Regions from separate parts of the Bacillus sp. SSR7 genome, predicted to be linked through region 4. Evidence: riboswitches for the same ligand, from Rfam matches in the RefSeq annotation. Region 4 holds a riboswitch; each other region holds the start of a gene.
The links. A riboswitch is a leader RNA that binds a small molecule or an ion and turns the genes downstream of it on or off. The one in region 4 is predicted to bind S-adenosylmethionine.

Region 1 (8,263 bases), on a different contig from region 4:
TCAAGTGCCTTATGCCCTCAATAAAAATGAACTCCCTGTGAATCCGTTAAATATTACGTTAGCTCGAACGTTTGAAGAGCAACTTATTAAAATGTCTGGCAAAATCATGGTGTTCGATTTAGGCGAGGAATCTAATAAGATCGGAAAGATGGCGAAGATTGATGAAGGGCATATTGAAATATTAAAAGCGCGTGATGCGAAAATGTATGTAAATATTCAACATGTAAAATCTGTCCATTGTCCGTAGACTAGTTGAAAGGGCTGGCTTTTTCTTTTATATGCAGAAGAAAAGGTCGAGCCTATTTGTTTAGTACAATTTGAATATGAGGGAAAAAATGAATTGAATATAAATATGTTTGTATGACCGTTGAAAAGGAAACCTTGTGCTAAATTATAAAAAATATGTACGAGCTATCTTTTGGTGTATTCAATTTATTTTTTTGAGGGAGAACTGCTTAACTAATATATTAAAGGGGTTTTGTTGGTGGAGCAGTTTTCAAATTCGTTATCGATTACATTACTTGGTAGTGCTGGTGGAGCAGCAAAAGCAGTTTTAGCGATTTTAAATCAAGCGATAGTAAATGAAAAAGACCCGATTTATGAAGTCATAAAGAATGTTACATTTTATTTGGCTGATATAAAACAAAAAGATAGGACGTATTATGACGAGTTGTTTCCAAATTTGAAAGATCAATTGTTTTTATCCGAAATAGACCTCCAAGATGTAGTGACATTTAAAAAGCATTTAAAAGAAAGTAGTACGAGCATTGTTATTGATGTTTCAGGGGCAGATACGATCAGAGTATTAAGCTGTTGTAATGAACTTGGAATTTGTTATATTAATTCAGCTTTGGAAAATGAGGCAGTAGATCAGGACGATAGTTTAATCGGCTTTCAGCTTACGGAAAGATATACGAAATTTGAGAAGGAAAAAGAGAAATTTACAAATACAAAAGCAATTATAGGATCAGGTATGAATCCAGGTGTCGTTCAATGGATGGCTGTTGAACTTATGAAGGAACGCCCGAATGAAAAGCCAAGAGCATGCTATATAGTAGAACATGATACGTCATTTTTACATGATACAGCACTTATAAAGCCTCATACACTGTATGCTTCATGGGCAGTAGAGCGATTTCTAGATGAAGCGATATGGAGTTATCCGATGTATATGAGTCATCATCGTCCTCTTTACTTTTATGAAGATGTATATGCTTCAGAGTATAAAGTAAAGTTGGGAGAGAAAGAGTTTTATGGTTGTTTAATGCCACATGAGGAAGTTTTAATTTTAGGGAAAAACTTTAACATGGAAGTAGGGTTTCTTTACCGAATTAACGAGTATACAACAAATATAATTAGACAGAATTTAGATAAGGTAGAAGATCTATGGAACTGGAATCGCAAAGTATTTAATCCAGCCGAAGAAGAGATTGCGGGCGAGGATCTAGTCGGTGTATTACTCGTTTATGAAAATAGCGAGACCTATATGTATAACGTGATGAATAGCAGTCAAGTTTTTCATAAATATAAAACGAATGCGACATATTTCCAAGTAGGATGTGGAATTTATGCTGGCTTGTGTAGTTTACTGTTCGATAACTTTAAACAAGGTGCCTATTATGTAGAGGAATTATTATTAAATACAGAAAGTAAGTACGGAGAATATTTGAATTTATATATGAAGGATTTTGTAGTTGGTGGAAATGACTTTACGGATGGATTGTTGCATGATCGAGTAAGGTGGATATAAATTGTGATGAAAAGGAAGGGAAATCTCCTTCCTTTTCGCGTTATAAGGTTACATATTGTCCTGAAAGTAATTTCCTTATCATTTAATGAGATAATATGTAGAGTTTTTGTATTGATCATGGGGAGTATCAAGGAAGTATTGCGATTCAAAGTAGCGTGGGAATAGGAACGAAAATGGAATTTTCTTTACCGACAGCATAATGTGCTAGAAGAAAATATTTTTCAGAAAAGTGTTCTTGTTGCGTAAATATAAACATTTTATAAAATGTTTCGAGAAGGGTTTTTTTTATAAAACACTTCGTTTATAATGGAGGAAAATATCGACATGAGATTTGTTATTCATGTAACGGTTCGGTAGTGTTAGAAAAAGAAGGGGTGCACGCGCATCCTTTTTTCTATGCAGATATTATGAAAGAGGTGGTATGATGGAATTAACATTAAATTCGACTGTATGCTTACACACAATTCAATTTCGAAAAGAGCAAAAGAATTATATTGTAAAAGATACAATTACAGGAGAAAAATATGAAATGCCGCCACTTTGGATTGATGCATTGGCAATGATGCGTGACGGTTTTTTATTGGGGGAAATTGAGGAGAAATTAAAAGAAGAGTATCCGGCTGAAGAAATAAATATGTTAGCATTTACGAGGCAACTGTTAGAGCTAGAGCTTGTCGAAATGGTCGATGGGGAAGAAATAGCTTGTACAAAGAAGAAAGAGAAAGATTATTTAGCTTGGTTACGTCCTCGTGTTGAGCAATTCTTTCTTAGTTTAAATAAAAAAAATAGAAGCAAAGGTCAATGATGATCTTTGCTTTTTTTGTATAGTTTGTTTAAAAAATTACAGCGAATGCTCTTGCGAAAGCGCCATCGCTATTTTTAATTTTTAAAGGTGCTGCTGAGAAAAAGAAACGTTTCGCGTGAATGGCATCTAAGTTTGTTAAGTTTTCGATTAAATAAATATTATTCCCAAGTAGTATGTGATGAATTGGTGATGTTTCTGTCGTTACCTCATCAGGAGAGATGAAATCTAAACCGACAGATTTTACTTTTAATTGGACTAATTCTTCAGCTAATTCTTCGGAAAGATAAAAGGCTTCTTGTTCATACGCTTCTGTATTCCATTTATTAGATAGGTTGGAATGGAAAATGACAATATCACCTTCTTTTATGTCAGCATTGTGTAATACTTCTTTAGGTAGTTTTCGTTCTTGTACATGAGTTACGTCGATAAGAACAGCTTCACCTACAAATTGATCTAGGGGCAATTGATCAATAGTCGTTGCGCCTGAAATGAAATGAGCAGGAGCATCACAATGTGTACCAACATGAACGACAGAATGAAAATCTGTAACTTGATAGCCTGTCTCTTCAACACTTGTAATGGCTTCTAAATTGATTTTTGGTGTTCCAGGAAATTGAGACATATTGTTTTCAAATGTTTGGGATAGGTCAATTACTTTCACTTTAAATACCTCCAAGTATATATTTTGAAATATAAAAAACTCACCTTTCATAATCAAGAAAGATGAGTTTTGCACACAATAGTTACGTTTTATCTTTCAAAATGCAATGCATTTTGCAGGAATTAGCACCTATTCAGTTTGTATAAACTGAGGTTGCTGGGCTTCAAAGGGCCGGTCCCTCTGCCTCTCTTGATAAAGGTATATTCAATTTAAAGTTCAGAATTTTCACTATAATAAAATTGTAATTCATTTCCTTTTTATGTGCAACACAAAATAGGTATTCACCCAAATAAAGTTGCTCGCATATTGTAGCTTATGTAAATAGAATGCTGCGAAGGAGTGAGTGCAGTGACAGGGAATGTATTGAATTATTATGCTGGTGGAAATACAGCTAGAGGATTTCATAATTTATATGAAGAGAATTTAAAAGGACTAAACAGATTATTTATTTTAAAGGGTGGACCTGGAACGGGAAAATCTTCTTTAATTAAGGCAATAGGTCGTGAATGGGCTGAAAAGGGATATGATATTGAATTTTTACATTGTTCTTCTGATAATAAATCGGTTGATGGTGTCATCATCCCGAAGTTAAAAGTAGGAATTGTTGATGGAACACCGCCGCATGTTATTGAGCCAAAAATGCCAGGAGTTGTCGAGGAGTATATTAATTTAGGAATTGCTTGGGATTCAGATAAATTAAGAAAGCAGAAAGTGGAAATTGAACGATTTGTTTCAGAAGCAAGCAAAGCTTTTCAAGCTGCTTACGCTCGTTTTAACGAGGCATTAGTTATACATGATGAGTGGGAGAAAATATATATTAGTAATATTGATTTTAATAAAGCGAATGAACTAACCGATCAGCTCATTCAGAAATTATTTACAGATAAAGTTGGGAAACAATCGCTTGTGAAACATCGCTTTTTAGGAGCAGCTACACCGAAGGGAGCAGTTGATTTTGTTCCTAATTTAACAGAAGGATTACCACATCGTTATTTTATAAAAGGACGCCCAGGTTCTGGGAAATCAACAATGCTCAAAAAATTAGCTAAGGAAGCAGAAGAAAAAGGGTTTGAAGTTGAAGTATATCATTGTGGATTTGATCCAAATAGTCTTGATATGGTTATCGTAAGAGAATTAGGGTTTGCGATTTTCGATAGCACCGCACCACATGAATATTTTCCGAGCCGAGAAGGTGATGAAATTATAGATATGTATGCCCTTATTGTAACACCAGGGACGGATGAGAAGTATGCGGAGGAAATTCGTGACGTCTCTATTCAATATAAAGCAAAAATGAATGAGGCGATGTCTTTTTTAGCGAAAGCGAAATCAGTTCGTGATAAATTAGAACGAATTTATATTGCTACTATGGATTTTTCAAAAGTAGATGCATACAAAGAGGAGATTCAAAAAGAGTTTGAACGAATTGCGGTTAGTGTAACTGAAAAGAACAAGTAAAAAATAACGAATTTTGACAGGCTGTCGGAAATTTTCTGACAGCTATTTTAGTATGTAGTAAACTTAGTAATATATTTGTCGAATTTCCAAGGAAATAATCAAAAAATGGAGAGGGTATGAAATGAGAGAGAAAATTAAGTTGGAGTTAGAACGAATTGAGAAAGAAAATGATGTGAAAATTTTATTCGCTGTGGAGTCAGGGAGTCGTGCATGGGGATTTCCTTCGAAAGATAGTGATTATGATGTTAGATTCGTTTATATGCACCCGGTAGAATGGTATTTATCAATTCATGATAAACGAGATGTAATTGAGTATCCGATTAGTGATGATTTAGATATAAGCGGATGGGATATTAAAAAAGCGTTACAACTATTTGCAAGGTCAAACCCAGCTTTACTCGAATGGATTCGATCACCCATTTTTTATTCAAAAAACTCTAATTTTCCAGAACAGCTTCAGCAAATGAGTGAAAAGAATTTTGATCCAAAAGCAACGATATACCATTACTTACATATGGCTTCAAAAAATTATCGTGAATTTTTGCAAGGTGAGAATGTAAAATTGAAAAAGTACTTTTATGTATTGCGTCCTATTTTGGCTTGTAAGTGGCTAGAGGAGAAAACAACTTTGCCTCCTGTAGAATTCGATCGATTAATTACAGAATTATCAATAGAGCGTAGCGTATTAGATGAAATTGAACAGTTGTTAATAAAGAAAAAGGCAGGTACTGAATTAGATGTTGGATTGAAAATTGAGGTGTTGAATCAATTTTTAGAAGAACAAATTCATTACTATCAGCAATACGTAAAAGGAATTGAAAAGGGATCAGGGATCGATATTGAGAGTTTAAATACATTGTTTCGAGATATGTTGTTTGCGGTCTACGAAAAAGAGCACAACTAAGTTTGTGCTCTTTTTATTTTGTAGGAATAAAGAAAACAGATATAGCCGCGAGAAGAGCTGCGAATGAGAATAAATAAAAATTCCATACTAAGTCATATTGCATTGTCATAATAATACCGACAAGAATAGGACCAGCAATTGCACCAACTCGGCCAAGTCCAAGTCCCCAGCCTAAGGAAGTAGCTCGGATATGTGATGGGAAGTATTGTGTTACATATGCATTTAATATTTGAGTAATTCCAACTGATCCAATTCCAGCAAGACCAATTAAAAGATAGATGATTGTAACAGATGGTTTAATTGTTAATAGTCCAATACATATAGCTGCCATAAGATAGGAGATGCTAATAACAATTTTAGCTCCTATACGATCGGCGATTGCTCCAGCAAATAATGCACCGATAGCGGCAGTAATATTTAGCATAAGTAGAAATGATAAACTAGATCCAAGAGGGTATCCTGCCTGTCGCATCATCTGAGGTAACCAAGTATTTAAACCGTATATTAAAACCATACCCATTATATAAGTAATCCAAAAAAGCAGCGTTGCTTTTCTGTATTCTTTTGAGAATAAAGTAAGAAATCCATTTCTCTTTCGCATATTAGATGAGGGTTGATGAGTTTCATCTTTCACATAGAATTCAATTTGAAAACGATTAAGGATTTGGTCAACTTCTTTTTGGCGATTACGTGATAATAAAAATTGAATGGATTCAGGTAAATAACGAATAATGAAAGGAATAAGGAGTAGTGGAATCATTCCGATGCCAAACATAGCTCTCCATCCGAAACCTTCTAACATAAACATAGATAAAATAGCGCCTAACATGATCCCTAAAGGATAGCCAGTAAACATAAGAGCATAAATAAAAGATTGTCGCTTTTTTGGTGAATATTCAACAGTAAGTGCTGAAGCTGTTGGAATAACACCACCTAATCCGATTCCTCCGATAAACCGAGATAAACCAAATAATTCGGGAGAAGGAGCAAGTGCGGCTAGGCCCATTGTGATAGAAAAAAGTGCTAAACAGCATATAAGGGTCCATTTCCGTCCAATTAGATCTGTAATGGTTCCAACTAGAATAGCGCCAATAAACATCCCGAATAAAGCATAACTGGCAATTGTACCAGCATGTGCTGGTGAAAGTGCCCAGCTCTTATCTTCTAGGAGCTTTGGCAGAACGGCACCATAAATACCTAAATCATATCCATCAGCTAGAATGGCTAACCAGCAAATAAAAACAACAAGTTTTGTAATAGAGCTTGAAAAGATAGTTTCTGTAGATTCTAGATGAGGTGGAGCTGAAGGTTGCATAGTATTCACCTCTTTTATTTGTAGATGAATATATTATTTTATTTTATGTTAATATTTTCCTCCCTGTGTCGAAATTTATCCCGCTTTAATGGGCAGTAAGACCCCCACCTCAAAATTCAGCGAAAGCAAAGAAGTTAGGTGGGGGTCGGGCTGCCCATTAAAGCCCGATTGGTGAGGGCTGATAATCAGTGGGGGATGAAGAAAACCCCCACTGATTAAAGTTTCACTTTATCTGAAAAGGTTTTATAACAAATAAAGAAGCTCAACAGTCATTCTGTTGAACTTCTTTATTTGTTTACTCATTATCAACTCGTTTTAACGGTTGATCTGCCGGACCTTCAATAACATCTCCCTCAATTGAAAAGCGTGAACCGTGGCAAGGACAGTCCCAAGTACAATCACCATTATTCCATTCAACTTCGCAGCCGAGATGTGTACAAGTTGTATCGACAATATGTAATTTTCCTTCTTTGTCTTTATAAGCACCTGCCCGTTTCCCGTTAACATGTACGACAGATCCTTCGCCAACTTCGAGATCTTCTGGCTTACGTAATGCGGTTTCAATCTTTCCTTCAATTAAATGTTTGGCAACATCAATGTTTTGGGAGAGGAACGTTTTTATATCTGGATTTGCATGGAAGCGTGAAGGTGCATACAGTTCTTTATATGGACTGTCTACTTTTAGAATGGAATCCTTTAGTAAATGAGCGGCAGCAGTTCCAGTTGTCATTCCCCATTTACGATATCCAGTTGCAACAAATATATTTGGATTCCTTTCGTTAATATGTCCAATATAAGGGAGTTTATCTAGCGTGATTAAATCTTGTGCTGACCATCTATAAGGAACTTCATCTATTCCAAACGTTGCTTCTGCAAAAGAATAAAGTGCTTCGTAATGAAGTATCGTGTTTATTCCTTGTCCTGTTTTATGACTTTCTCCGCCAATTAAAATTAATTTTTCACCATTGCTTGTTGTGTAGCGTAAGGAGCGTTTTGGGTCATCAATACTTAAATACATGCCACCTGGATAATCTGTTTTTGCTTTAATAGCAAGAGCATAAGAGCGTTCTGCGTACATTCGCGTAAAGAAAAAGCTATTCGCATCATAAAAAGGAAAGTGTGAACAAGAGACAACATATTCACAAGTGATGCGATGTCCGCCCTTTGTAATGACTTGTGGATAATCACCTTTTTCTACATCAATAGCAGTCGTTTGTTCATAAACTTTGCCGCCCATCTCCACAAACTTTTCTAAAAGTGTTTTTAAATAAAGAAGGGGATGAAACTGGGCTTGATTTTTCATGACAAGTGCAGATTGTACTGGAATTGGAATCGATAGAGATTGAACATAGTCACAAGGTATATTTAAT
Region 2 (8,263 bases), on a different contig from region 4:
TTAACGATGATTACAGTGAGATTTGTTCCCTTGTTTATGAGGCGATTACAGAAAATAACACTCGTCCAAAAAACGAAAGGTGTACAAGTAGATGCAGGTTCCATTGTTGAACGCGTGAAAAATGGTATGCAATTATTGCAAGTATTATTAATTTGTTCATTAGAAGATGCATTACAAACGGCAGATTCTATGCAAGCTCGTGGATTTGGTGTAACGAAACGTACGACTTATATTCGGTATAGAATGGAAAGACGCGATTGGTATACGCTCAGTTATTTAAGTATTCTATTTATAGCTGCTATTATATGTAGTACGTATGGCGGAGGGAAGTTAATCATTTATCCGAAAGTCGAATCGGTTCTATTTCAGCAATACGATGGGATGATGTTTGTCGTATTAACGATGTTTATTAGTTTACCAATTATAATGGAAGGACGGGAATGGATATGGTGGCGCATGCAGAAATAAACAATTTATCATTTGTATATGCTGATGAAAACGAAAAAGCGTTACAGCATATTTCTCTTTCTATTCAAAAAGGTGAGTTTATTGCACTTGCTGGAGGATCGGGATCTGGGAAGACGACTTTATTAAAACATTTTAAAAAAGAATTACTTCCAATTGGTAAGCGTACTGGGGATACATATTATGATGGTACTTTATTAGAAAATGTACCGGATTTGTTATCTGCCCAAGAAATTGGCATGGTATTTCAAAATCCAGAAAATCAGCTCGTAATGGATACGGTCATTCAAGAATTAGCATTTTCTTTAGAAAATATCGGATTACCATCACACATTATTCAAAAGAGAATAGCTGAGCTTATTAGCTTCTTAGGATTTCAAGATTTATTGCACCAATCTGTTCATACGTTATCTGGTGGGCAGAAGCAGCTTGTCAATTTAGCTGCGGTATTAGTGATGCAACCGAAACTATTATTATTAGACGAACCAACGGCGCAGTTAGATCCAATTGCTGCGAAAGAATTTTTAGGATTATTAAAACGTATTAACGAAGAACTTGGCATTACAATCGTTTTAAGTGAACATCGTTTAGATGAAGTAATTCCGCTCGCAACGCGCGTTATTTGTATGAATAACGGCCGAATCGTGTATGATGGTAGTCCGAAAATGGTTGTAGCGAATATGTGGGAAGTAGAAAAGTTCCGTCCATTTATTCCGCAAATTCCAAGATTATTTTTAGAGTGGAATGCGAAAGATATCCCGTTTACAGTGCGAGAAGCACAAATGAAAATGAATGATTTTTCAGCGATATCATATGTGAACGGGCCAATAGAACAAAGTGAAAAGCAAGAAGTCATTTTAAGTGCAGAGCATATTTCGTTTCAATATGAAAAAAATAGTCCGCTCATTTTACGAGATTTAACCGTATCGATTGAAAAAGGAAAATGGGTAGCTCTCGTTGGAAAGAATGGGACAGGTAAGTCTACACTGTTAACGATTTTAGCAGGGTTACAAAAAGCGAGAAGAGGGAAAGTAAAGTGGAATGGAAAAGTGATACATAAAATTGATTCGAAAGAACGATTTAAAAGTATTGGGTATGTTTCACAGCATCCGTATTATCATTTTACATTTGATACAGTGTGGGAAGAAGTGTATGAACGTGCAAGCGAGTTATATGGAGAACAAGGAAAAGAAATAGCAGAACAACAGCTTAAAAAGTTTTGGTTACATGCGCTTAAAGAACGACATCCACATGATTGTAGCGGGGGAGAGCAACAACTTCTTGCATTATGTACAACGTTATTATCAAAGCCAATGTTATTATTACTTGATGAACCGACAAAGGGATTAGATCCGTGGAAGAAAGAAAGAGTAGGAGAGCTATTTAGGAAGTTGCAAAAAGAAGGTACAACAATTGTAATGGCAACGCATGACATTGAATTTGCAGCGAAATACGTGAATCAATGTATGATGTTATTTGATGGAGCAGTTATTATGAATGATGCACCGAAAGAATTTTTTAGTGGAAACTTTTTTTATACAACATCTATTAATCGATTCATTCGAAAAGAATTGCCATATGCATTAACGTGGGAGGATGTGTACGAAGCGTGTCCAAACGATATGTTGCATTCATAATATGTATTTTCGCAGTAATAATAGGCACATTACTCTTTACTACACTTATCATGGATGGGTATTACATGTTAAGTAGTTTGTTTATATTAGCGGTTATTATGTTACCTTTCTATATCCGTTTTGAAAGAAAGGCGTTTGTTTCACGTGAAATTGTTCTCGTTGCCGTATTAGCGGCAATTGCAGCAGTTAGCCGCGTACCATTTTCTATTTTACCGAGTGTACAACCGACTTCTTTTGTCATTATCGTTTCTGCAATTGTGTTTGGAAGCGAAACTGGATTTATGATCGGTGCAACAGCGGCTATCGTATCTAACATTTTTTTAGGGCAAGGTCCGTGGACGCCGTGGCAAATGTTTTCATGGGGTATGATTGGTTTTATAGCAGGCTTACTTCGCAATACATTTTTAATGAAAAAGTTATGGGGGAGACTACTATATGGGTTCTTCGTGGGCTTTTTATTTGGCTGGATCATGAATTTCTGGGGGCTTCTCGGTTTTATACGTGAAGCAACGTGGGAAGCTGTCATTTCATATTATATCGCAAGTTTTTATTTCGATTTGAGCCATGCGATTTCAAATGTTGTGTTCTTACTACTATTTAGTACGTCTTGGATTACGATTCTTACAAGATTTAAAAGGAAATACGGCATATTAGATGAGCATAACATGGCGTAGAAAAGCATACTCATATAAGGTAGGGTCGCGACTTACATATTCGTTTGCCTCTTTCATGCTTCTTACATATTGTAAGGAGCATTTTTCTGTATATTTTTTTATCATAACGGCAATAATTATGACGTATGCCATTTGAAAAAACTTCCCACCTTATGATGGGAAGTTTTTTCACTCTTGTTCTAAAATATGAACGGTGTAATCGCAGCGTTGAATAGCTTGTTCAATCGCATAAAGGGATTGCTCAATACGAGCGCGATTAAAATCTTTTTCAACAGTCTGTAATGCTTCTTCTAAACAATGTTTTGCTTCTTGTAATGATTGAAAAGAATCTTGTACATATCCGCGAGCATTTTGATGCATTTCATAATCCTCCTTGCATACTCATATATGTATAGTATGAACAGTAAAGAAGAAAATATAATTCGTTATATTTGTTTGACAATTAAAATGAAATTACGTATAGTAAGAATTAAGTGAATATTTTCTTATCCAGAGAGGTGGAGGGACTGGCCCGATGAAACCCAGCAACCGCGATGCAGGTGCTAATTCCAGCAGAACATATTTGTTCTGGGAGATAAGACGAAGATATATACGTAACTTCTTCTTATCGGAGAGGTTTTTTTATTGCAAAAAAACCGATTACGAAAATTTATATTAAGAAGAAAGGGGTTGCGAAGTACTGTGACACTCGAAAAATACGTCAAACTGCGTAGTACAGTTTATGAATATATGATAGAGCAAGATAAGCCAATATCATTGTTAGATATTCAAGAACATATCGTTTTGCATCATGAAGGAAAATTCACGAAAAAGATGTTACATCAATTTTATTTATCAAGACTATTAGATGAACTGAAACTGGATGGGAAAATTACATTAGCTGATGAATATCTCTATGCTGAAAAAGGGGTATTTTATAAGGCGAGAAAAGGGAGCTAAGCTCTCTTTTTTTGAAGTATGTAGAGTAAAAGACTGCTAAAGCAGCCTGATACAGGGAATGGTGTTGAGTGTGTAGTGTCAAAAATTGAATGTGCCTGAAAGAGGCACTTCATATCGGCTGCAAATGAAAAGAGACACCTTCGCCGAATAGGTGTCAGTCGTTTTGTCATATAGACTTGCTATTTGACAGTTATTAGAATAACATGCAGGGGTTGTGGAAGTCAAAAGGGAATTAAAGGAAGAGGTGCTATGATGTACGCTTACTTATTACATGATATAACGAAGTGGATTCCTAAGTACATTATGGATAAAGGTTATGAATATTATGAAGATGGACATGTAGAAGATGTTGAAATACAAGACAAGAAAATATTTGCTTTCGTTACTGGAAATGCAGGAAACTATGAAGTGATTATTGATCTTGAAGATTTTACAGAAAGTAGCTGCGAGTGTCCGTATGAGAATCTTTGCAAGCATATGGCGGCAGTTGTTTATGATATTCAAGATGCTGGTGAGAGTAAGGTGAAAGAGAAACTGAAAGGTTTAGAAAAGGAAGAGTTACTAACGGTACTAAATCGCTTGTTGCAAAGTTCAAAAAACGTGCAAATTGTAGAGAAGATGTTAAAGAAGGGGAAACTTTAACTTATAGAGGGAGTTGTTTTGTAGTGAATGTACTAATTGTATACGCTCATCCTAGTTCTTCAAGTTTTAACGCGGCGATTTTAGAGCATGTGCAAAAAGGATTACAAGAAACAAATCATTCAGTTACGGTACTTGATTTATATAAAGAACAATTTGATCCAGTCCTTGTATTTAATGAAGAGAAGAAAAGACGTGATTTAGTAAATGAAGAAGAGACAGCTCAGTACAGAAAATTAGTAGAAGAAGCGGATTTGCTTTTATTCATCTATCCGATATGGTGGTGGGGGATGCCAGCTATTTTAAAAGGGTTTATTGATCGTATTTTTGTAGCTGGATTTGCTTATAAATATGAAGGGGCCCTGCCGAAAGGCTTATTGAAAGGTAAGAAGGCATGGGTAATTAATACGTTAGACTCACCATTATGGTACGTCGCATTACTATATCGATCAGCCGATTGGATTACAATGAAGAGAGGTGTTTTACGTTTTTGCGGCATTCGCGATATAAAACGGTCAGTTTTTCAATCTGTGAAAACGAGTAAAGTAGAGAAGCGGGAAAAGTGGTTATTACAAATTGAAGAAAAGGCTCGTACATTATGAATGAACTTGCTCGTATTATAAATTGTTGTCAGTATGATAACGAACTTTTTCGTACATATATTAAGTGCTTAGTCCAATTGAAGAAATGTAGCGAAACGTTTGGGCAAATTCAAATAGAGTTAAGAAATGATTATTTAATAAGAGGAATTTGTGAAAGAGAAGTTGATGAAGTAGTAAGGGGAAGTAAAGAATATGAAACATATTTTCTTCCTAAAGCGTTACAGTGGAATTTTTTGAGGGAACATCCACACCTGATCGGAAAAATTTGCGAAGATTTTTTTGCATTTGAGTCATTACATCTTACGGAGATAGAGTGGGAAACGATTATAAATTGCATGGGAAATAAATGATTTATTATGTAAAAAAGCTAGTATAAAACTAGCTTTTCGTTTAAATAAATAAGAAACATAGACTTATGATAAATCCTGCATATAGTAAGTTCACGACGCAAAATCCCATAATATCACGAGCGCCTAAACCAGCTATTGCCAATGCCGGTAATGCCCAGAATGGTTGAATCAAATTCGTCCAAGCATCGCCCCATGCAATGGCCATTGCTGTTTTTGCAGCAGGTACACCAAGTTCAGCACCAGCTGGAATCATAATGGGTGCTTGCACAGCCCATTGACCGCCGCCAGATGGAACGAAAATATTAACGATGCCAGCACTTAAAAAAGTAAAGAGTGGGAAAGTTGTTTCGTTTGAAATGCTAATAAAGAAATTCGAAATAGCCCCTCCAAGTGAAAGTCCTTCACTATTTGCTCCAATCATCATGCCCATAATTCCCGCGTAAAATGGAAACTGAAGTAAAATACCAGAAGCACTTTTCGTAGAGTTTGAAAAAGCACGAATATATTGAATCGGAGTGCGGTGGAAAATAAGTCCAGCAATTAATAACATAAAAATAACGATGTCTAGCGTAAGGTTAAAACCTTTCGTATAAAAGTAATTGAAAATATAAATGAGACCTAACAATCCAACGCAAAGTGTAATGATGATACTATTTTCCATTTTTTCAGCGAACGTATTTTTCCCTACCTCTTGAGCGGCAGCTTCTTCATGGAACACGCTAGGGTCTACTGTAATCGTATGTTTTTCATCTGGATGCATCGCCTTATTAATGAGAGGCATCGTAACTAAAAAGATAATAACGGGAACGAGGGCGTATGGTGAGAATAACGTTTCAGTTATTGGGATTGCTTCTTTAATACTTCCAGCTGTCGTTTTAATTAACGTTTCTCCACCTGTTGCTAATGTAAGAGGGATAGAAGCAGAAAGCCCCGCATGCCAAATGAGAAATCCAGAGTAAGAAGAGGCAATGGCTAGCCTATAATCTAATCCTTCCAGCTGCCTTGCGACTTCCTTTGCATATAAAACAGATACAACAATACCAAAGCCCCAGTTTATGTATGCGCCTAGTAAACTTACGATTGAAATGGCAATAATACCTTGTCCATTCGTTTTCGGTAGTCTGGCAGCTTTCGTTAATCCTTTTTTAATAAGAGGAGCGTTTGCTAAAGCAGATCCTGTCACGAGTACAAGTGCCATTTGCATAGAAAAGGCGAGAAGCCCCCAAATGCCATTACCCCAGTGATTAATCATTTCCACAGGTGCTTGGTGCGTTGCAAACATGCCGAAGAAGATAACAAAAACAGTTAATAAACATGATAAAATAAACGGTTCTGGCAAGAAACGTTGCACTAAAGCGACGCAACCATTTGTAAAAGAACGAAACAAAATAGATCAACCCCCTTATGTATATGTATTACAATTATTCGTGGTTGTTTGAATAATATCCTTTAATATATAGAAAATTCAGATATTTATTCCGGTTGTTTTTATTTGTTTAACCGTTATTTCATTGTGTGTTGAAGTATAGTGCAACTATCTGTTTCAAACATTGCTACTCTTAAGTTACATCATGCTACTTCTCGATTCTTACGGATTTTTATAATCTATAGTAAAAATAAAGTTATAGGAGTTGAAATTATGGAGTTCTATAAAAAGCTAAAAGAAGAACGTTTAAAGCATAACTTATCACAAGAAGAACTAGCTCTTAAATTAAACATTAGCAGACAATCAATTTCTAAATGGGAGCTTGAAAAAGGCTATCCAAATATTGAAACACTTATTGCATTAAGTGATTTATTCAATATTAGCATTGACGAATTAATTAAAGGAGATGATTTCTTGAAAGACAAAATCATTAAAGAAGGAAAAATGGGGGAATTAAAAATGACAGATCAATTCAAATGGTTATATGTAGTGAGTTCAATTTTAGTAGTATTTTGGCTTTTTGTACTGCCTTGGTCCAATTTATCAGGTCTAACATTAAGCATAATTAATCTTATAGCTGTTATTTACTTTGTAATAGTCGTACACTACATTAAAAATAATAAGAAAAAATTTTTTAATTAAATTTTAAAATGAAAGCCGACAGCAAGTTAGGGATGAGCATTCTCTAATTGCTGTCGGTTTTAGTCAATTCAGGCTTAATTACAATTTTGGATACTCAAACCTTTGAAGTAGCGGTAGTATTTTTATCCTCAACAAGAAAAAGCTTCCACTACTGTGGAAGCTTCTCTAAATGATGGGCAATATCAACATACATATTTGAGTATGTTGAATGTATGTCATTACTTGGCGTAGCGTTAGAAGAGAAGTGGACAATTACCATATTCGCTTTCGGATCGATGTAAAGTGTTTGTCCGTAACTACCTAACACTTCGAAAGCACCTTGTTCATTGTGCGGAATCCACCATTGATTATGATAAGAAATGGAAGCTCCAGGGCCAACTGCAAGTTCACCTTCTTGAACATTTTTTATATCTTCAGTAATAGAAGAAGGGAGAATTTGTTTTCCATTATATTCCCCGTTGTTTAATAGTAATTGCCCGAATCTCGCCATATCTCTAGCAGTTGCATTTAAACCAGCGCTAGCTTGTTCAACTTTTGTTTCATCTGTTACGTAATACGCGTTTTCTTCCATACCAATTTGAGACCATATGCGCTCGCTAACATTTTCAGCTAATGATTTCCCAGTGATCGTTCGAATAATCCAAGCGAGTGTTTCTGCTGATCCGTTATCGTAAGAAAAATCGGAACCAGGCGGTGCAGTTTCTTCTGCTTCTCGTAACATATCATAAATTTTCATCGGGCCGTCGTAATTTTTACCTCGAGGTAAAATATTGCTCGCTAAATATAGTTGTGCATCTTGATTTTCTAACGCTGGGTGTTCATAGCCGTGAGTCGGGTACTCTGCAGATACTTGCATGTCCATTAATTGCTGAAGCGAGGCATTACCGAA
Region 3 (8,263 bases), on a different contig from region 4:
GTAATATCTATTCCTTTAAAAGTAAAGAAATATAATTCACTTTAATTTGTATTGAATATAGAAGTGATTATGCTATGAAAGTCATGTTTATTCATTGCTTTTCTTTGTAGTAATTTCTTAATTATGAGCTCAATAGTATCCATCCGTCGTAGTGTTATGCGGTGGGTTATTCATTAGGGTTAGTAGCCAGGAACAGGGATTTCCCCGTATTTCAAGGGCGGGGATTGACTATACAGTGGTTCAAATAATTTCGTTATTTATGGGATTATTTGTTGGGGTTGCTAAAGCCATTTTGTCCTACACTAGTAGGGCTTTTTTATTAACAGTAATTCCTCAAGATACACGAAATATGCAAATATGCATATTGTATTTATTTGGAATTTTTATGTGTTAAAATTAAATATAGAGATTTTTATATGTAATGAACTAAAATTAGAAATATCCAATGAATTTTGAGAGGTGTTACATGTTTAAAAACAAGAAATTAATTCGATTCGGTCTAACATTACTTGTATGTTTATTTGTAATTGATTTTACAATCAGTTATTTTCAAGCATATCTTGAATCAGCAGGTATTAAATGGATAGTATCAGAAACTTGGAGAACTATTTTGTTAGATGCCCCTGAAAGTATATTGGTTATTTTAGGCGCAATTGCTTTATATGATTTCACAAAAGAAACATCGCCAAAAGACGCATCTATTTAAATGCGTCTTTTTTCTTTGCAGTAATTTCTTTAACATCATGGAATACTCTCACTATTACGGCCAAAATCATTATTTCCTTTTATCTGTACGCCTTTGTCATGTGAATTATTTCTAGATTTTGTGACTAGGCTGAACTGGTTAAATAAACGTTTGTTTAAGATGTATGTTCGGTAGGAAGAAATCGATGGAGCTCAGGGGTGAACAAAGAAAAATAGTGGGTTAATCAAACGTTTGTTTAAGGGATATGTTCGGTAGGGAGAAATTGTTGCAGCTCAAGGGTGAACAAAGAAAAATAGTGAGTTAATCAAACGTTTGTTTAAGATATATGTTCGGCAAGGAATTGGGAAAGGATCTAAAAAATTTATAAATTTATTTTTTCTTAACAAATGGCGGAAAAATAAGAAAAATTTGCAGGATTATTAAAAATTATCACGAAATAAGTAAAAGTTTAGCGAATAATCGTTTGAAATAATAAAACGTTTTCTATATGATAAAGGTAAAGGTTAGTAAAAAAGTAGGTGAATTTATGACAGTAACATTTTATTCATATCCAAAGTGTGGCACATGTCAAAAAGCAAAGAAATGGTTTGAGGCAAACGATGTAGCATATGAGATGATTCATATTGTTGAAAATCCACCATCAAAAGAAGATTTACGTAATTTACATGAAAAAAGTGAATTACCATTAAAAAAATTCTTTAATACAAGTGGAATGCGTTACCGTGAACTTGGTCTGAAAGATAAGCTAAAAGATGCAAGTGAAGACGAAATGTACGAGCTTTTAGCATCTGATGGCATGTTGATTAAACGTCCAATTGTAACAGATGGAACGAAGGTAACACTTGGTTTTAACGAAGAGCAGTTTGAAAGTGTGTGGAAAAAGTACCAATAAGGTATTTTTACATAATTAATACATTCACTGGAGGTACAGTCATGAGCATTCCAAATAATTTACGTTACTCTGAAGAACACGAATGGGTAAAAACTGAAGGTAATGAAGTTGTTATCGGTATTACTCACTTTGCACAAAGTGAGCTAGGCGATATCGTATTCGTTGAACTTCCAGAAGTAGGTGCAACAATCGAAGCTGACGAGCCATTCGGAAGCGTAGAATCTGTTAAAACAGTTTCTGAATTATACGCACCTGTAAGCGGTAAAGTTGTAGCAGTAAACGAAGAATTAAGTGACCAACCAGAACTTGTTAACGAATCTCCATACGAGGGTGCATGGATGGTTAAAGTTGAACTTTCTGATGCAAGCCAAGTTGAGAAGTTATTAACTGCTGAAAAATATGCAGAAATGACAAACCAAGACTAATCATAGTCGACTAAAGGACAGCCTTTGTGCTGTCCTTTTTTATTTTGTGTTACATAATACATTTAAAATCGAGTGTAAATGAATAAGCTATTATAGGAATGAATGTTTTTCGGTAAGGTTTTATGGAACTTTACAACCTGAAAGAGCCGCTTGCGCTTTTCATTGTCCAGCTCCACCTCCTAGCCCTTCATGTCTAAGAACCTTCCGCACGAGAAGACAAAAAGCGTCTTCTGTGCGAAAGAACCTTAGCCAACAGGGCTAAGCAGTCGGTCTCGCTTTTCTTTATGATCCAGCTCCAGCGGCTAGATTGTTCGGTGGCTTCGCTTCTTCCTGCAAGGCAAAAAGCGCCTTTACGTCAGAAGCTCCATCCCCCTCACAATCTGAACGAGCCGCTTCCGCTTTTCTTTTGCAAAAATAAACAGGAAACAACATGAAAATAACGAATATACTATATACTAAGTTAAAGGTTGTATAGTATATGGTGATCGGGTGATGACATATGGTTTATGTAGAAAAAGTCATTATTGTAGAAGGTACATCAGATAGAAGAAAGATTGAATCTATTATTCGTGAACCGGTGGAAATTGTTTGTACAAATGGTACAATTGGTTTGTCGAAAATGGATGAGCTCATTGATCAGTTTTTTGATAAGGATGTGTATGTACTAGTGGATGCTGATGATGCTGGAGAAAAGTTAAGGAAACAATTCCGTAAAGAATTTCCGCAAGCAGAGCATATTTATATTGATCGCTCGTACAGAGAAGTGGCAACTGCGCCATCTTCACACTTAGCAAATGTATTATGGGGAGCTGACATTGACGTTTATACAGAATATTTACGGTAAGGAATGATAGAAGTGATTGACTGGACAGGAGCCGAAGCTACAGCCCTAATAGAGAATGAAGAAAAAACAGTGTTATATGTATATACTCCAATGTGTGGAACATGCCAATTAGCAAAAAAGATGTTAACGGTTGTTGAGATGACAATTGAAGATTTGAAAATTGGAATGTTGGATTTAAATTATGCTCCGCATTTCGCGAAAGAGTATGGAATCGAAAGTGTACCTTGTTTACTTGTTTTTGAAAATGGGACACTGATGAAGAAGATATACGCATTTCATTCGGTTGAATATTTATATACGGAATTAAAGTAGGCGGCAAAGTTTTTGCCGCCTCGACATATTTCTCGGGAAATATGTCGAGATGCAGGGTGGTTACAGTATTTGTCGAGCGAAAGTAACAGGATTGCTCTTTAGTGAGAGGGAATGGTATGTGTAATAGAAAGTGATATGAAGGATGTGATTTAGAGTGGAATTATATTCTTTGCTGCAATCATTTGTAAATTACGCTAATGGTCAATATCATTTAGAGCCGCTTTTAAGACAAGGAGAAAAAACTGTTAATTTCCGCTTTGGAGATGAAAGTTGTTCATTACAAATTTCAAGAGATTATATAGAGCTGTTGAAAGAAGAAAGAGGAACGGAGCAAATCGTTTGTGCAGATGAAGAAGATGTAAAACAATTAGTGAATGGTAATGTACGATTGCAAATGTTAATGAATGATGGACGTGTACAATATTCGGGAACGTATCGAACGATGCTATTAGTTGAATCGATGTTTCATATATGTAAACCGATGTCAGTAGGTGCTTAAAATTCTGAAGTTTCATTTTTTGCGAAAATTTCTGTTGACATGGTGTGTGGATATTGATACAATTCAATTCATAAAATATAGACAATTTCATAAATTACAAATCAGACGAAAATGTAATCTGATTTCTCTTATCAAGAGAGGTGGAGGGACTGTGCCCTGTGAAGCCCGGCAACCGTCAACTTATGTTGAAATGGTGCCAATTCCTGCAAAGCAAATGCTTTGAGAGATGAGAGAGAGGGATAATGTTGTTATATACGCACATAAACCTTTCTGCTTCTCTAAAGCGGAAAGGTTTTTTTGTTGTTTGAATGTGGAGGACATTCAAATAATAAAAGTAGTGATAATGGTGGACTACACGCATTAAACATAAAAAATTGCGGAGTCGACCAAAAATCTAGCTCCAGCGGCTAGAACAGTCGGTCGTTTCATCCCTTCCTATGAGGCAAAAAGCGCCTCTACGTCTGGGATTTGGGCGCCCTCTTGTTCTAAGCGAGCCGCTTACGCTTTTTATTAAAAAAAGGGGTGATACACCATGATTCTATTAGAGAATGTAAAGAAAATATATAAAGCAAAAAGCGGTGATGTCACTGCTGTAGATAATGCCAATTTAAAAATAGATAAAGGTGAAATATTTGGTGTTATCGGATATAGTGGCGCTGGAAAAAGTTCTTTAATTCGATTATTCAATCAGTTGGAGAAACCAACTTCTGGCCAAATTACAATTGCAAATCGTGTCATTTCAGCAATTACAGGAAGCGAACTTCGTAAGGCAAGGCAAGAAATCGGAATGATCTTTCAGCACTTCAACTTACTTTGGTCACGAACTGTACGTGAAAATATCGAGTTCCCACTTGAAATTGCAGGTGTTGATAAGGCGAAGAGAAGAAAACGCGTGGATGAGCTAATTCATCTTGTTGGATTAGAAGGGAGAGGAGACGCGTACCCATCTCAGCTGAGTGGAGGCCAAAAGCAACGTGTTGGGATTGCAAGAGCGTTAGCTAACAATCCGCAAGTACTTTTATGTGATGAAGCAACGTCAGCTCTTGATCCAGAAACGACAGATCAAATTTTAGATTTATTATTAGATATTAATAAACGTCTCGGTTTAACGATTGTACTTATTACACATGAGATGCACGTAATTCGAAAGATTTGTAATCGTGTTGCAGTAATGGAGAAAGGGAAAATTGTAGAAACAGGTCCAGTACTTGATGTGTTCCGTAATCCACAGCAAGACATGACGAAACGATTTGTACAGCAGTTAACGGATTCTGAAGATACAAATGAAACGATTGAAAGTTTAATTGAAAAATATCCAGATGGAAAAGTAGTTCGTTTGCAGTTTATCGGTGAAGCGGTAGAAAGACCAGTACTTCAAAGATTAATGCAACGCAGTGATATAGAAGTTAGCATTTTGCAAGGAAATATCGCACAAACGAATAACGGCTCTTACGGTAGTTTAGTTGTTCATTTAAATGGTGAGGAAACAGCGATTCAGCAAGCAATAGAGGGAATACATCAAGATCAAGTAGAGCTGGAGGTGATTGCACATGGATAAGTTACTCACAAATGTTGATTGGAATCAAATGTTAGAAGCAACTGGTGAAACGTTATATATGACGGCAATCGCCGCTCTTGCCACATTTGTTTTAGGACTCATTTTAGGATTGTTACTCTTTATGACAGCGAAAGATAATTTATGGGAAAACAAAGCGGTTAACACAGCGATTGGAGCGTTCGTAAACATTTTTCGCTCGATACCGTTCATCATTTTAATTATTTTATTAATTCCATTCACAAAGATTTTGCTTGGAACAATTCTTGGAGCGAGTGCTGCGCTTCCAGCTTTAATTATTGGAGCGGCACCATTTTATGCAAGAATGGTTGAAATTGCACTTCGTGAAATTGATAAAGGGGTAATTGAAGCTTCAAAGGCGATGGGAGCAAAAACAAGCACAATTATTTTGAAAGTGTTAATTCCAGAATCGTTACCAGCGTTAGTATCTGGTATTACGGTTACGACAATTGCTTTAGTGGGCTATACAGCAATGGCGGGAGTTGTTGGTGCTGGTGGACTTGGAACACTTGCTTACTTAGAAGGATTCCAACGAGGGAATAACGATGTAACAATCGTTGCGACAATTTGTGTATTACTAGTTGTATTTTTCATTCAGTGGATTGGTGATCGTGTAACGACTCGAATAGATAAACGATAATAAACAAACGGGAGGATGTTTCAAATGAAAAAATTATTACTTACAGCATTGATTTCAACTTCAATTTTTGGGTTAGCTGCTTGTGGCGGAAAAGATAAAGATGAAAAGAAACTTGTTGTGGGGGCTTCTAACGTACCGCACGCTGAAATTTTAGAGAAGGCAAAACCGTTACTTGAGAAAAAAGGAATTGAATTAAAAGTGAAAAAATTCCAAGATTACGTTTTACCAAATAAAGCGTTAGCGGATAAGGAATTAGATGCAAACTACTTCCAGCACATTCCGTATTTAGAAAAAGAAATGAAAGATAAAAAATATGATTTTGAAGTAGCAGGAAAAATTCATTTAGAACCGATTGGTGTATATTCTCAAAAATATAAGAGCTTAAAAGAACTTCCAGACGGAGCGACAATTATTATGAGTAATTCAGTTGCTGACCATGGACGTGGTTTAGCAATTTTACAAAAAGAAGGTATTTTAAAAATTAAAGACGGAGTAGATCCAGTTAAAGCAACTCCAAAAGATATCGCGGATAACCCGAAAAACTTGAAATTCAAAACAGATATCGAGCCTGGTTTATTACCACAAGTGTATAACAATAAAGAAGGCGACGCTGTTTTAATTAACTCGAACTATGCAATTGATGCGAAGTTAAACCCAGAAAAAGATGCAATTGCAATTGAAGGAAATGATTCACCGTACGCAAACGTAGTAGCTGTTCGTAAAGGTGATAAAGATAAGAAAGAGATCAAGGCTCTTGTAGAAGTATTACATTCTAAAGAAATTGAAGACTTTATTAACAAAGAATATAAAGGAGCGGTTGTTCCTGTAAAAGAATAATTGCTGCAAAGGGTTGGTGTATGCCGGCCCTTTTTATAACTACATAACTATTGGGGAGAAGGGGACATCATATGAAAAAGATTTTACTGTCAGTTGTTACAGCACTATCTGTATTTACATTAGCTGCTTGCGGGGGAAAAGATGAGAATAAGCTTGTTGTTGGAGCTTCTAACGTGCCGCACGCTGTTATTTTAGAAAAAGCACAGCCAATATTAGAGAAAAAGGGTATTAAATTAGAAATTAAAAAGTTCCAAGATTATGTGTTGCCGAATAAAGCGTTAGCGGATAAGGAAATTGATGCGAACTACTTCCAACACATTCCGTACTTAAATAAAGAAATTCAAGAAAAGGGATATAAAATTGTAAACGCAGGAAAAATCCATTTAGAGCCAATGGGCATTTATTCTAAGAAATATAAAAGCTTAAAAGACTTGCCGGATGGCGGGACAGTGATTATGAGTAATAACGTAGCGGAGCGTGGCCGTATGCTAGCATTGTTACAAAAAGGCGGCGTTATTAAACTTAAAGACGGAGTAGATGTTGTTAAGGCGACAGTAAAAGATGTTGTAGAAAACCCGAAACACTTAAAGTTTAAAACAGATGTAGAGCCTGGTCTTTCACCAAAGTTATATGAAAATAATGAAGGCGATGCTTTATTTATTAATTCGAACTATGCAATTGATGCGAAATTAAATCCAACAAAGGATGCAATTGCCATTGAAGGATCAGACTCTCCGTATGCAAATATTATTGCAGTTCGTAAAGGTGACGAGAAGAAAAAAGAAATTAAAGAGCTAGTAGAAGTACTGCATTCAAAAGAAATTCAAGATTTTATTAATAAAGAATATAAAGGTGCGGTACTTCCGGTAAGTGAATAAATATAAGGAAAGGACTGGAAAATTACCAGTCCTTTTTTCTTTATATAAATAAGAAGAAAGGTGTATCATAGAAAGATGTGAAGGAAATACTTATATACATTTGTGAAAAAATTGTTACTTTTTTTCGTCGTTTGCGATATCATTTTATTTGATATAAAATTAGAATGAGAATAAAATGAGAATATGAACGTTTTAGGAATTTTTAAAATGTATATATAGGATTAATGGAGGTATTGAGATGGCTGGTTCTACATTAACGGTTAAAGACTTACACGTATCAATTGATGGCAAAGAAATTTTAAAAGGTGTAAACCTTGAAGTAAAAGGTGGAGAAATCCACGCAATTATGGGACCTAACGGAACAGGTAAATCAACTTTATCTTCTGCAATTATGGGTCACCCAAAATATGAAGTAACAGAAGGTAGCATCATCATCGACGGTGAAGATGTATTAGAAATGGAAGTAGACGAGCGCGCACAAGCAGGTCTATTCCTAGCAATGCAATATCCAAGTGAAATTAGCGGAGTAACAAACGCTGACTTCTTACGTTCTGCAATTAACGCACGTCGTGAAGAAGGCGATGAAATTTCTCTTATGAAATTTATCCGTACATTAGATAAAAACATGGAATTCCTAGAAATGGATCCAGAAAT
Region 4 (8,263 bases):
CAAGCTGCAATTGCAACTGCTATTTCGTTAGCAATTAGCCATATTCCTGTGCAAATATTAAAAAGATGGTATCCGCGAAAACGTCCTTATTTAACAATTCAGGATGCAAAATATCCAGTCCATCCATTACAAGACCACTCTTTCCCGTCTGGTCACACAACAGCCGTTTTCTCTGTCTTTATTCCATTTATTTGCTATAATCCAAGCTTACTTGTCTTTCTATTACCGTTAGCATTATGCGTTGGTATTTCGCGCATTTATTTAGGGCTTCACTATCCGTCTGATGTATTCGTCGGTATGTGCCTCGGCACTTGCTCTGGCATCATCTCTTTTTATCAATTCATCCCACTTTTCACATAAAGGAGTGATATGATGAGAGTCGCCATTTTTACCGATACTTTTACGCCACAAGTGAACGGGGTTGCGAAAACGTTAGCGCGGTTAACACGATATTTTCAGAGAGAAAAAATCGCCTATTCTGTTTTCGCTCCTCAGCATACAGCTGAAGATAATTTCGTAGCGAATGTGAATAAGATGAGAAGTATCCCGTTAACAATATTATATCCAGAATGTCGGTTTTCTTTTCCTACTCCGCGCATTAAACGAGAACTTCTTGCCTTTAAACCTGACATGATTCACATTGCCACACCTTTCAACATGGGACTTTGTGGACTGTATTACGCAAAAAAGTTAAACATCCCAGTTGTCGGTTCTTATCATACTGATTTCGATGCTTATTTACGCTATTACAAAATTGAATTTCTCTCCAATATACTTTGGAACTATTTAAAGTGGTTTCATAGTCATATGCAAAAAAATTTCGTTCCCTCCCCTGAAACATTACATCAATTAAAACATAAAGGCTTTCAAGCTCTCTCTATATGGGGACGTGGTGTAGATTGCACACTCTTTCATCCATCTTACAATACAGACCTATTCCGAAAAAAATATAATATTACAGCGAAGTATGTCCTTTCCTATGTTGGACGGATTGCTCCTGAAAAAGATATTGATACGTTGCAAAATCTTATCGTTAAATCAACGCATACTCGAAACGATATTCATTGGCTTATAGCAGGAGACGGTCCTCTAGCAACAAATTTGCGTGAAACTGTTCCGCAAACAAATGTCACGTTTACTGGCTATTTACAAGGCGTAGATTTAGCTGAAGCATATGCTTGTTCTAACATCATGGTATTTCCATCAGCTACTGAAACATTCGGAAATGTTGTACTTGAATCGCTTGCATGCGGTACACCTGTCATCGGTGCAAATGGTGGCGGGGTTAAAAATATTATTACAGATGGAAAAACGGGAGTTCTTTGTCCGCCCAAAAATGAGGACGCATTTCTATCATCCATTTATTCTTTATTACAAAATGAAGAAAAACTGGAGCAGATGGGAATAGCAGCTTCATCTTATGCGAAATCAAAGAGCTGGGATGAGATTTTTCGTGACTTGCTTAACGAATATGAAGAAGTCCTTCAGCATAACGCATCAGAGCTGCTTGCTTAAATAGAAAAACTCCCTTCAAAAAAAGAAGGGAGTTTATTACACAGTTGTAAACTTTACTTAAATAAAGTGAAACTTTAATCAGCCCGACCCCCACTTAACTTCTTTGCTTTCGCTGAATTTTGAGGTGTGGGTCTTACTGCCCGTTAATGCGGGATAAATGATACACAAGGTGAAATATCACCTTATTCCTATATTCATTATAACAAAAATAAACATAACTAAATAGACTTGTAATAAAAACCCATAAAAATTAATATATGGTTATACATTATTTTAACTGTATAGTGATTTTAAGAAATTCCCCTTAAAATCAACTTACTCACATACCTTTATACAGTAATTGTTCCCCAATTTCTGTATACCAAAAAACCTTTCATTCATTTGAAAGGTCTTTTTGAGCCTGCACATATTCTTCTTTCGTATTCACATTTATAAACCAATCCGCATTCGCTTGTACATCTTCACCAGCAATATATTTCACATTACATTGTGATAAAAGCTGGCCCATACTTCTTTTTTCTTTCTGAAGCAAAGCATAAATCTTTTCTTTCACGCGGTTATGATACGCTGCAAGTAACGGTTGTTTCCTTCCATTAATAATAGGTACAACCGCATCGTATTCATTGCTCGTTTGCTCTAGCAAAATGGTAAACCATTCTTGCGAAACATTTGGCGCATCGCATGGCATAATAGCGTACCAATCTGCTTCTATATATTCCATTCCTGATACAATTCCAGCAAGTGGCCCGTCCCCTTTATAATGCGGAATATCTTCGATAACAGGCACTTGTACGAATTTCTCTACTCTCTCTTTTATATGAGAATGACTAATGACTACAACTTCTTGGAGCGCACTTGTCATCACTTTCAAAATATGCTCAATAAAAGTACTCCCTTGCCAGCTTGCTAATGCTTTCGGCTCACCGAATCTACTCGACATACCACCCGCTAATACAATTCCAGCCCACTTACTCATTGGCGATGCAACTCAAATGTAATATGACCTAGTTCTGGTAAAATTAATTTATTCATCGCAAGGTGAACCGCTCCGCTCGATCCTGGCATCGAGAAAACTACTTTGCGCCCAATTGTGCCACCAATCGCTCTGCTTAACATTGCGCTGCTTCCGATATCTTCTAAATAACTAATCATGCGGAACAACTCACCAAATCCAACAATTTCTTTATGTAATAACGCTGATACTGCTTCAATCGTCACATCGCGTTTCGTAATACCAGTTCCGCCATTTGTTAATACAACGTCTACATCTTCCCTATGATAACCAGCTAATACTGCCTGCTGAATACTTTCTTTATCATCTTTTACAATTTCATAAGAAGTCACTGTATGTCCTGCTTCTTTTAGCAATGCATGTAATAGTTGTCCGCTCTTATCTGTCTCTTCTGTACGTGTATCGGAAATCGTCACGATCTTACAACGTACTTCTTTTGGCGCTTGTTTTTTATGTTCGGTTACGCTCATTTTTTCATCTTTCCTTTCTTAAAGACTTTTCTTCATTTTATCATACATATCTTTACACAATTATGTATGAAGCCAACAATGGGCCATGATACAATATAAGTATACTAACCCACAAAAAGGAAAATGAAAACATCCTTTCTTATCCCCCTAGACTTCACATCGTTAGCTAACCTTTAACTTTTTGGTATTTTCTACAGATTAAAATTCAGTTTTTAAAATTGCACTACCAAATAAATCGGAGGTCTACATATTATGGAACTATACAAAAAATTAACAACAACATTCATCCTCTTATTCGTCGCTTCCATCACTGTTGGCTTTTCTCTAAAAGGCGCAATTCCATACGCTACATCAGTAAGTATTATATGCGCAACACTATTTTTACTAAGCAGTGCTTTTTGCGCAGGCAAAGCACGTCAAATGAAAGGGTAATTACATATGTTCAAGAAGAAACCAATCCTTTGTAAATCATGCGGGAAAGAAATACAAACGTATGAAAAAGCGTGGATTCATATGCCATTTCCGTCAAGTGGTATGACTAATATAAGAAAGTATATTGAACTAGAAGGACACATTTATTGTAGCTCGTGTATTGAAATAATGAACAAAAACTAGTAAATACAAAAGGTGGGCTTATATTGTTTGAATCAAACCGTATCCAGTTACGAAAGTTTTCCGAAGATGATATTCTAACGTATTATAAATGGCATAATGATATAGACGTTATGAGTTCAACTACACTTAACCTTGATAAATATTCCTTACAAGATACAGAAAAACTTTGCCAGCAATTTATTCATTCTCCAAACTCTAAGAGCTATATCATTGAAGAAAAAGCTACGAACCTTCCAATTGGTATTACGTCTTTAATTCATATTGATTCATATAATCGAAACGCTGAATGCATTATTGATATTGGTAAAAAGGATTACTGGGGGCAAGGTTATGGGAAGGAAGCTTTCACCTTATTATTGAATTATGCATTTTTAGAATTAAATTTACATCGCCTTTCTTTACGAGTATTTTCTTTTAACGATAGAGCAATTAAATTATATAAATCACTCGGTTTTCAACATGAAGGAACTTGTAAAGAAGCTATATTCCGCAACGGCACTTGGCATGACATTGAACTCTTCGCTTTATTCCAACGTAATTATAAATAAAAAAAGCTTTGCGCTCACCGCGCAAAGCTTTTTTTCATATATTATAGACCAGCTTGCTCTTTTAAAGCTGCAGCTTTGTCTGTACGTTCCCATGATAGATCTACATCAGTACGTCCGAAGTGGCCGTAAGCTGCTGTTTGTTTGTAAATTGGGCGACGTAAGTCTAGCATTTTAATAATACCAGCTGGGCGAAGATCGAAGTTGTTACGAACTAGTTCTACTAGTACGTCTTCAGATACTTTACCAGTGCCGAATGTATCAACTGAAATTGATACTGGTTGTGCTACACCGATTGCGTATGCAAGTTGTACTTCTGCTTTTTCAGCAAGACCAGCTGCTACGATGTTTTTCGCAACATAACGAGCTGCATATGCTGCAGAACGGTCAACTTTTGTTGCATCTTTACCAGAGAATGCACCGCCACCGTGGCGAGCGTATCCACCGTAAGTATCAACGATGATTTTACGTCCTGTTAAACCAGCATCACCTTGTGGTCCACCAATTACGAAGCGGCCAGTTGGGTTAATGAAGAATTTTGTTTCTCCATCCATTAATTCTGCTGGTACTACAGCTTTAATTACGTGCTCTTTTAAGTCGCGATCGATTTCTTCCCATGTAACATCTGGGTGATGTTGTGTAGAAATTACGATAGTATCAACACGTACCGGTTTACCATTTTCATCATACTCAACTGTAACTTGCGTTTTTCCATCCGGACGTAGGTATGATAATGTATCATCTTTACGTACTTCAGTTAAACGGCGAGCTAATTTGTGAGCAAGCGAGATTGGAAGTGGCATTAACTCTTGTGTTTCATTACATGCGAAACCAAACATTAAACCTTGGTCTCCTGCACCAATTGCCTCAATCTCAGCGTCAGTCATTTGACCTTCGCGTGCTTCTAGCGCTTGGTCAACACCCATAGCGATGTCAGCAGATTGCTCATCGATAGATGTTAAAACTGCACAAGTTTCTGCATCGAATCCGTATTTTGCGCGTGTGTAACCAATGCCTTGAATTGTTTCACGAACGATTTTTGGAATATCTACGTAAGTAGAAGTCGTAATTTCCCCCGCTACCAATACTAAACCAGTTGTTACAGTTGTTTCACAAGCTACACGTGCATTTGCGTCTTTTGATAAGATCGCATCTAAAATTGAATCAGAAATTTGGTCACAAATTTTATCTGGATGTCCTTCAGTTACAGACTCAGATGTGAACAGATGACGTTTTTTTGTCATGTGGTAAACCTCCCTACAGTAATTGTATATATTGTACGGAACTCATCCTTAATTTGCCACAGATTGCGACATACATTTATTCTCCCACACAAGCATACAGAAAAACCTTTCCTACATAATAGAGAGGAAAGGTTTAATTTGCTACTTGCATACTGCTTTTTGCCCTTCGCTCTTATCGTTCGAGACCTGTAGCCTCGCACAGGTTTTAGCACCTATTCACTTGTGTTTACCAATACAAGTGAGGTTGCTGGGCTTCATCGGGCCTGTCCCTCCGCCAGCTCGGGATAAGAGAGTATCCGTCCCAACCTATACTAAAGAAATGATATTCATTTGTCAATTAATATTCACATTTTCCTGAAAGTTTTTCTCAGTGCGCCTGAAATGAAATATTAATAAGGAAATAATTCATTCACACAAACAAAAAGAAATAAATAGTATACATTATTTATATAATTGTGTTATACTCTTGTTGGGGATTACGAGAAATATTTCATTAAATGAAAAGGATGGTATATAAATATGAGTACTGTGAATGTCCAAATTGGTTTACACGAATTATTGAACGGAAGCAATGCACAGATTCAACTAAGTGTTCCGCAATTAGTGGAAAAAGTATTAATGCGAAATGAAGGGAAATTAACTTCGACTGGTGCCGTTTCTGCTTCAACTGGAAAATATACAGGACGTTCTCCTAAAGATAAATTTATTGTGAAAGAAGCATCGGTTGCTGACAAAATTGCTTGGGGAGCAGTGAACCAACCGATTTCTGAAGAACATTTTAATAAATTATATACGAAAGTTTTAGAATACTTAAAAGAGAAAGAAGAGTTATTCGTCTTCAAAGGATTTGCAGGCGCTGACCGCAATTACCGCCTACCAATTCAAGTTATTAATGAATATGCATGGCACAATTTATTTGTACATCAATTATTCATTCGTCCAACTGAAGAAGAATTAACAACTCATGAATCAGAGTTTACAATTGTTTCTGCACCGAATTTCAAAGCTGATCCAGCTGTTGACGGTACAAACTCTGAAGCATTCATTATGGTTTCATTCGAAAAACGTATCGTACTAATTGGTGGTACAGAATACGCTGGAGAAATGAAAAAATCAATCTTCTCTATTATGAACTTCTTATTACCTGAACAAGATATCCTTTCTATGCATTGCTCTGCAAACGTAGGTGAAGAAGGCGACGTAGCACTATTCTTCGGTTTATCTGGAACAGGTAAAACAACATTATCTGCTGATCCAAACCGTAAATTAATCGGTGATGATGAGCACGGTTGGTCTGATAACGGTGTATTCAATATTGAAGGCGGTTGCTACGCAAAATGTGTAAACCTTTCTCACGAGAAAGAACCACAAATTTTCGATGCAATCACATTTGGATCTGTTTTAGAAAACGTTATCATTAATGACCAAACGCGTATCGCAGACTATAACGATACTACTTTAACAGAAAATACTCGTGCTGCATACCCTATGCATGCGATCGACAATATCGTACTGCCAAGTGTTGCAGGACACCCAAATACAATCATCTTCTTAACTGCTGATGCATCAGGCGTATTGCCTCCAATCAGTAAGTTATCAAAAGAACAAGCTATGTACCATTTCTTAAGTGGTTATACTAGTAAACTAGCAGGAACAGAGCGCGGCGTTACATCTCCGCAAGCAACATTCTCAACTTGCTTCGGTTCACCATTCTTACCACTTGATGCATCTCGCTATGCTGAAATGCTTGGTGAAAAGATCGAGAAACACGATGCGAAAGTATTCTTAGTAAACACTGGCTGGACTGGTGGCGAATACGGCGTTGGTAAACGTATGAACTTAGGTTACACTCGCGCAATGATTCAATCGGCATTAAGCGGTGAACTTGCGAAAACTGAAACAGCTAAACATGACATCTTCGGTCTTGAAGTTCCACTTCACGTACCAGGTGTACCTGACGAAGTGTTAATGCCTGAACAAACTTGGGCTGATAAAGCTGCTTACAAAGCAAAAGCAATCGAACTTGCAAATGAATTCAAAGCTAACTTCAAAAAGTTCGACAGCGTATCTGAAGACATTATTAACTTAGGCGGCCCAATCGCTTAAGTGCAAACTTTCTGTTGGAATCACCCTTTACTCATATGAATAAGTGTCGTGTAACCGTAAAGTTTCGCGTACTCACCGACAAAACCCAATGCGGCTTAACGGTTACACACACTTACATAAAAAAGAAGCTTACGTTTTTGCGTAAGCTTCTTACTTTATCTTATATAAAGTGAAACGTTAATCTCTCATCTGTGACTTAGTTCGTTAATTTACAGAATTTTCTCTTTATAGTTATTTACTTTTAGTTTTCTATGATATAATTTACATATATAGGAAGGGGTGAAACCTATGAAAAACTTTTCTCGTACAGGAAAAATTTTATTCAGTTATGGAGCGATCCAAATGTTTTGGGGACTTGTAATGCTTAACGTTCATTTATTTGAGCATACAAGTGAAACGATAAAATATATTATTCTAATTATCGGAATAGTTTTTTGTATTATATCCAACTTTTTTAAAGAACCTAAAAGTCATACTCATACTTGATTTCATGTTAACTTATTGGAAGCAGATACCTACATTTTATTCAAAGTTTCACTTCCTGTTGTACTCCCCCTCGCAGAATCCCCTATCCCAGAATAACCTCATTTCCACACAGACAAATCACGGCTTCTAACATATAAATTATATCCCTACTCCCTACATCCTTCTGGTTTTACTCCGCGTGGGGCTAAAACAGTCCCTAACCGCTTCTATCCCCCGCTGGATCCTCTATTCCATCTAAAAAGAGGCTTTTTATCTTTTTATCTCTTCGTT

Region 1: another riboswitch for S-adenosylmethionine. It lies ahead of AC0NJG_RS16175 (cyclase family protein); the one in region 4 lies ahead of metK (methionine adenosyltransferase).
Region 2: another riboswitch for S-adenosylmethionine. It lies ahead of AC0NJG_RS20780 (hypothetical protein); the one in region 4 lies ahead of metK (methionine adenosyltransferase).
Region 3: another riboswitch for S-adenosylmethionine. It lies ahead of AC0NJG_RS09935 (methionine ABC transporter ATP-binding protein); the one in region 4 lies ahead of metK (methionine adenosyltransferase).

Annotation. Positions count from the first base shown of each region.
Region 1 is NZ_JBVVXV010000008.1:124,123-132,385, reverse strand. Features, by position in the region: gene AC0NJG_RS16190 (LSm family protein) at 1-247, shown strand, start outside; gene AC0NJG_RS16185 (S-adenosylmethionine decarboxylase related protein) at 485-1,750, shown strand; gene AC0NJG_RS16180 (hypothetical protein) at 2,175-2,555, shown strand; gene AC0NJG_RS16175 (cyclase family protein) at 2,584-3,216, opposite strand; SAM riboswitch class I at 3,303-3,415, opposite strand; gene AC0NJG_RS16170 (PRK06851 family protein) at 3,565-4,674, shown strand; gene AC0NJG_RS16165 (nucleotidyltransferase domain-containing protein) at 4,796-5,578, shown strand; gene AC0NJG_RS16160 (MFS transporter) at 5,592-6,893, opposite strand; gene AC0NJG_RS16155 (FAD-dependent oxidoreductase) at 7,189-8,263, opposite strand, start outside.
Region 2 is NZ_JBVVXV010000013.1:98,237-106,499, forward strand. Features, by position in the region: gene AC0NJG_RS20760 (energy-coupling factor transporter transmembrane component T) at 1-468, shown strand, start outside; gene AC0NJG_RS20765 (ABC transporter ATP-binding protein) at 441-2,102, shown strand; gene AC0NJG_RS20770 (ECF transporter S component) at 2,075-2,776, shown strand; gene AC0NJG_RS20775 (hypothetical protein) at 2,945-3,136, opposite strand; SAM riboswitch class I at 3,259-3,357, shown strand; gene AC0NJG_RS20780 (hypothetical protein) at 3,458-3,715, shown strand; gene AC0NJG_RS20785 (SWIM zinc finger family protein) at 3,968-4,357, shown strand; gene AC0NJG_RS20790 (NAD(P)H-dependent oxidoreductase) at 4,381-4,956, shown strand; gene AC0NJG_RS20795 (group-specific protein) at 4,953-5,306, shown strand; gene AC0NJG_RS20800 (short-chain fatty acid transporter) at 5,347-6,693, opposite strand; gene AC0NJG_RS20805 (helix-turn-helix domain-containing protein) at 6,946-7,374, shown strand; gene AC0NJG_RS20810 (serine hydrolase domain-containing protein) at 7,523-8,263, opposite strand, start outside.
Region 3 is NZ_JBVVXV010000004.1:72,880-81,142, reverse strand. Features, by position in the region: gene AC0NJG_RS09970 (DUF3937 family protein) at 467-706, shown strand; gene AC0NJG_RS09965 (arsenate reductase family protein) at 1,233-1,598, shown strand; gene gcvH (glycine cleavage system protein GcvH) at 1,640-2,023, shown strand; gene AC0NJG_RS09955 (hypothetical protein) at 2,306-2,455, opposite strand; gene AC0NJG_RS09950 (toprim domain-containing protein) at 2,523-2,867, shown strand; gene AC0NJG_RS09945 (thioredoxin family protein) at 2,871-3,179, shown strand; gene AC0NJG_RS09940 (hypothetical protein) at 3,334-3,678, shown strand; SAM riboswitch class I at 3,804-3,911, shown strand; gene AC0NJG_RS09935 (methionine ABC transporter ATP-binding protein) at 4,211-5,236, shown strand; gene AC0NJG_RS09930 (methionine ABC transporter permease) at 5,229-5,894, shown strand; gene metQ (methionine ABC transporter substrate-binding lipoprotein MetQ) at 5,919-6,731, shown strand; gene metQ (methionine ABC transporter substrate-binding lipoprotein MetQ) at 6,803-7,609, shown strand; gene sufC (Fe-S cluster assembly ATPase SufC) at 7,848-8,263, shown strand, end outside.
Region 4 is NZ_JBVVXV010000018.1:26,614-34,876, forward strand. Features, by position in the region: gene AC0NJG_RS24165 (phosphatase PAP2 family protein) at 1-360, shown strand, start outside; gene AC0NJG_RS24170 (glycosyltransferase family 4 protein) at 373-1,515, shown strand; gene AC0NJG_RS24175 (molybdenum cofactor guanylyltransferase) at 1,889-2,491, opposite strand; gene AC0NJG_RS24180 (MogA/MoaB family molybdenum cofactor biosynthesis protein) at 2,488-2,997, opposite strand; gene AC0NJG_RS24185 (hypothetical protein) at 3,250-3,429, shown strand; gene AC0NJG_RS24190 (hypothetical protein) at 3,436-3,612, shown strand; gene AC0NJG_RS24195 (GNAT family N-acetyltransferase) at 3,636-4,160, shown strand; gene metK (methionine adenosyltransferase) at 4,202-5,401, opposite strand; SAM riboswitch class I at 5,571-5,692, opposite strand; gene pckA (phosphoenolpyruvate carboxykinase (ATP)) at 5,921-7,507, shown strand; gene AC0NJG_RS24210 (hypothetical protein) at 7,796-7,993, shown strand; gene AC0NJG_RS24215 (ATP synthase subunit I) at 8,251-8,263, opposite strand, start outside.